DNA from 2 places in the Streptomyces sp. iso_384 genome. Region 1 is predicted to be linked to the other one. Evidence: riboswitches for the same ligand, from Rfam matches in the RefSeq annotation. Region 1 holds a riboswitch; the other holds the start of a gene.
The links. A riboswitch is a leader RNA that binds a small molecule or an ion and turns the genes downstream of it on or off. The one in region 1 is predicted to bind cobalamin.

Region 2: another riboswitch for cobalamin. It lies ahead of AC0VY3_RS16265 (ABC transporter substrate-binding protein); the one in region 1 lies ahead of metE (5-methyltetrahydropteroyltriglutamate--homocysteine S-methyltransferase).

The regions. Positions count from the first base shown of each region.
Region 1 covers NZ_JBWBTT010000001.1:5,039,082-5,041,275, forward strand. Annotated here, with positions in the region: gene metE (5-methyltetrahydropteroyltriglutamate--homocysteine S-methyltransferase) at 1-1,156, opposite strand, end outside; cobalamin riboswitch at 1,322-1,537, opposite strand; partial or broken gene AC0VY3_RS22605 (MFS transporter) at 1,794-2,194, opposite strand, start outside.
Region 2 covers NZ_JBWBTT010000001.1:3,644,372-3,646,565, forward strand. Annotated here, with positions in the region: gene AC0VY3_RS16260 (beta-ketoacyl-[acyl-carrier-protein] synthase family protein) at 1-889, shown strand, start outside; cobalamin riboswitch at 988-1,174, shown strand; gene AC0VY3_RS16265 (ABC transporter substrate-binding protein) at 1,235-2,194, shown strand, end outside.

The sequences.
Region 1 (2,194 bases):
GGTCGGCGGCGATGGCCTCGGTGCCGTCGGACAGACCGCGCGCCAGGACGACGATCTCCTGGGTCTTCTGCTTGGCGAAAGCGAGCCAGCGGGCGACCTGCGGGTCGATGTCGCTCTCCGCCGCGGCGTCCAGCGGGACGTGGAGGAGGGAGCTGGAGGCGGAGACGTCGACGTGGTCCGCCAGGCCGAGGAGCGTGCCGAGGGTGGCGAGCGACTTCTCGTAGTCGTTGATCCAGATGTTGCGGCCGTTGACGACACCGGCGACCAGGCGCTTGCCGGGCAGTCCGCCGGCCGCCGCGAGGTCGTCGAGGTTTCCGGCGCCGGACTCGGTGAGGTCGAGCGCGAGACCGTCGACGGGGGCCTTGGCCAGGACCGGCAGCGCCTCGCCGAGCCGCCCGAAGTAGGAGGCGACCAGCAGCTTCGGCCGGTCGGCGAGTCCGCCGAGCTCGCGGTAGGCGCGGGCCGCGGCGTTCAGCTCGGCCGGGGTGCGGTCCTGGACGAGGGCGGGCTCGTCGAGCTGCACCCATTCCGCGCCGGCCGCCCGGAGGTCGGCGAGGACCTCGGCGTACACGGGGAGCAGCCGGTCCAGCAGGGTCAGCGGCTCGAAGTCCGCGGCCGCACCGGGGGCCGCCTTGGCGAGCAGGAGGTAGGTGACGGGGCCGACGAGCACCGGGCGCGGGGTGTGGCCGAGCGCGAGGGCCTCCTTGAACTCCGCGACCTGCTTGGCGGAGTCGGCGGTGAAGACCGTGTCCGGACCCAACTCGGGCACCAGGTAGTGGTAGTTGGTGTCGAACCACTTCGTCATCTCCAGCGGCGCGACATCCTGCGTGCCGCGGGCCATGGCGAAGTAGCCGTCGAGGGCGTCGGCGCGGACCGCTTCGCGGTGCCGCTCGGGGACAGCGCCGACCATGACGCTGGTGTCCAGGACATGGTCGTAGTACGAGAAATCACCGGTCGGCACCTCGTGGACGCCGGCCTCGGCGAGCTGCTCCCAGGTACCCCGGCGCAGTTCGGCGGCGGTCTGCCGGAGGGTGTCCGCGGTGACGCGGCCCTTCCAGTAGCCCTCGATGGCCTTCTTCAGTTCACGGTTCTGACCCTGGCGGGGGTAGCCGTACACGGTGGCCCGTGCTGCCGCGGCTGCGGGCTTCGCTGTCACGTGACTCTCCTTCGCGAGCGTGTCTGCTGTGCAGATCCCGGAACGGGACGCGGACGCGAAGGGATGACGCATCGGGCGGACGCCGGGACACCTGGAACCGTGTCCGTCCACCTGATGGTTACGCCGACCCGCCCACGAGGTCACCGAGATCTCCGCACGCGAACGGTCGCGTGCGGGCAGCGGGCAGGTCTTCGGACTCGCGGGCACGTCTGCCGGAGGCGGACACCTACTGGCCGTCGCTTCCCAGACCCGGCCGGGCCCAGTGCGTATGACGGCGGTCGTTCCCACTCACCGCTGCGGGGCAGTCCCGGATTCCCACCGGGTTCCCTCTTACGACACCCTGTCTGGCGGACAGGGCGAACCAGCTGCACCGGTCACCCTAAGGGGGCGACCGCCGGGCGCACACCGTAGTTCACACTTCGGACGGTGATGTGAGACACGGGACGGCGGTTTCCGGCCGTCCGCGATCCGCGTCGCCCGAGGACGGTCCGCGTCGCCCGAGGGCGGTCCGGTGCGCCGGCGCGTGCCCGGCAGCAGCGCGCGGGGACCAGCGCAAGCGCGGCCGTCGCGGCGGGCACCAGGAGCGCCGCCCCCATCGCCCCTCCCGCCGCTCCGCCTGTCCGGCCCCGGCGGCGGGCAGCAGACCGGCGGCGGCCGCCACCGCTATGGCGCTGGTCGGCAGGGCGACCGGCAGGCCGAGCCGGTCCGGCGGGTGGACCTGGCGCAGCAGGGCCGGCGTCGTCGGCTGCGACAGGGCTCCGAACACTCCTTGTACGGCGCGCAGCGCGATGGCCCAGCCGACCGATGGCGCCACGGCGATGACCATGGACGCGGCCCCGAAGTCGAGCGATCCGTTCAGGAGCAGGCGGGTGTGGCCGTACCGGTCGCCCAGCCGTCCGGCGAGGACGAGAAGACTCGCCACCGCGAGGGGGTAGGCCGTACTCGTCCACCGCACCTGGGCCAGGGATGGACAGTGTCTACTCGATGGGCGTGGGCGCCACGGGCCTTCCGCGCCCGTACCGCCGTTCGTCACGCGCT
Region 2 (2,194 bases), 1.4 Mb from region 1:
ACTCACCGAACAGGCCGTCGCCCTGGAGCGACGCGGCCCCGAGGCCACCTCGCCCTCGGGCATCCTGCTGACCATCCCGAACATGCCCGCGGCCGAGATCGCCATCCGGATGAAGGCCACCGGACCCAGCCTCGCCCCGTGCACGGCCTGCTCGTCCGGGGTGACCGCCCTGTCCGTGGCCCGGGACATGCTGACGCTGGGCCACTGCGACATCGCCATCGCCGGGGCCACCGAGTCCATCGTGTTCCCGGTCGCGATGACCGGCTTCGCCCGCTCCGGCGCGGCGGCACCGCGGGACGGCGACCCCGCCCGCCTCTGCCGGCCCTTCGCCGCGGACCGGGCCGGGATCGTCATGGGCGAGGGCGCGGCCGTCATGGTCCTGGAGCGGGCCGAGGACGCCCGGGCCAGAGGCGCCTCCCCCCGGGCCCTGATCGCGGGTACCGGCGCCACCACCGACGCCCACCACCCCACCAGCCCCCACCCCTCCGGGGACGTGGCGCGGGCGGCCGTCGACGGCGCGCTGCGCGACGCGGGCTGGCGGCCAGAGGACGTCGACCACGTCAACGCGCACGGGACGTCGACCCCCCTCAACGACGCCACCGAAGCCGCCCTCATCGGCCGGGCCTATCCGCACCGGCCGCCCGTCACCGCCCCCAAGGGCGTACTGGGCCACTGCATGGGCGCGGCCGGCGCCATCGAGGCGGGCCTGACGATCCTCACGCTCCAGCACGGGATGATCCCGCCGATCGCGAACCTGGACGCCCCCGCGCCCGGGTTCGACATCGACTGCGTCACCAAGGCCCCGCGCGAGGTGCCGGTACGGCGGGCCGTCAGCCACTCCTTCGGCTTCGGCGGCCAGAACGCGGTGATCGCCCTCCAGGCTCCGTAACGACGCAGTCCGCCCGGGCCGGTGCGGCAGGCCGATCCCGCGCCGCACCGGCCCGCGCCCAGCGGCCCGCCGCACCGCGCCTGGTCCGCGGAGCCGCGTGATAGCTTGCCGGGGCCAGTCGAACCCCAGCGACGGGGTCAGGGAATCCGGTGCGAGACCGGAACTGACGCGCAGCGGTGAGGGGGACGGGCGGGGCCACGGCCACTGGAGCACCCACCTGCTCCGGGAAGGCGTCCCGCCCGGACGAACCCGAGTCCGAAGACCTGCTGGCACCCGCGCCCGCACCGGGGCACGGGAACCGTACGACGGGCTCCGCGGCTGGGCCCAGAGACACAGAGGTCCTTCGTGCTGTCCACGGCCACCCTCGCCCCGATACGTACCGCCGCCCTGCTCGCGGCGGGGCTCCTCCTGCTGACCGCCTGCGGCGGGGGTGAGAGCACCGGGGCCGCCGACGGGAAGAAGACCGAGGGCTTCCCGCTCACCCTCGAGAACTGCGGGCGCACCGTCACCGTGGAGGCCCCGCCCCGGCGGGCCGTCTCCGTCGACCAGGGGTCGACCGAGATCCTGCTCTCGCTCGGGCTCGCGGACCGGCTCGCCGGGACCGCCACCTGGAGCGACCCGGTCATGAAGGGCCTGGAGAAGGCCAACGCCGGGGTCGAGCGGATATCGGAGAACCGGCCCTCCTCGGAGAAGGTCCTCGACAAGGAGCCCGACTTCCTCAGCGCCTCCTTCGCCTCGACCCTCGCCAAGGGCGGCGTCGCCCCCCGCGAACAGTTCGAGAAGCTCGGCGTTCCCACGTACATCTCGCCCGCCGACTGCACCGGCAAGGACAACAGCGGCGGCGGCGACGGAGCCCGTACCGCACCGCTGACGATGGACAGCGTCTACACGGAAGTCCGCGAACTGGCCCAGGTGTTCGGCGTCCCCGAGCGCGGTGACGCCCTGGTGAAGAAGCTCCGGGCCCGCGTGGACCGGGCCACCGAGGGCGTCGACGCCTCCGACGCCTCCCTTCTCTACTGGTTCTCCGACTCCAAGGCCCCCTACCTCGCGGGCTGTTGCGGCGCCCCCGGCGTCATCACCAAGGAGCTCGACGCGAAGAACGTCTTCGACGACACCCACGACGAATGGCCCCAGATCAGCTGGGAGACCGTCGCCGACCGCAACCCCGACGTCCTGGTCATCGGCGACCTGAGCCGTACGACGCAGACCGCCGAGAGCGCCGACAAGAAGATCGAGTTCCTGGAGTCCAACCCGGTCACCAAGACGATGGACGCCGTCAAGAACCGGCGTTACGTGCTGCTCAGC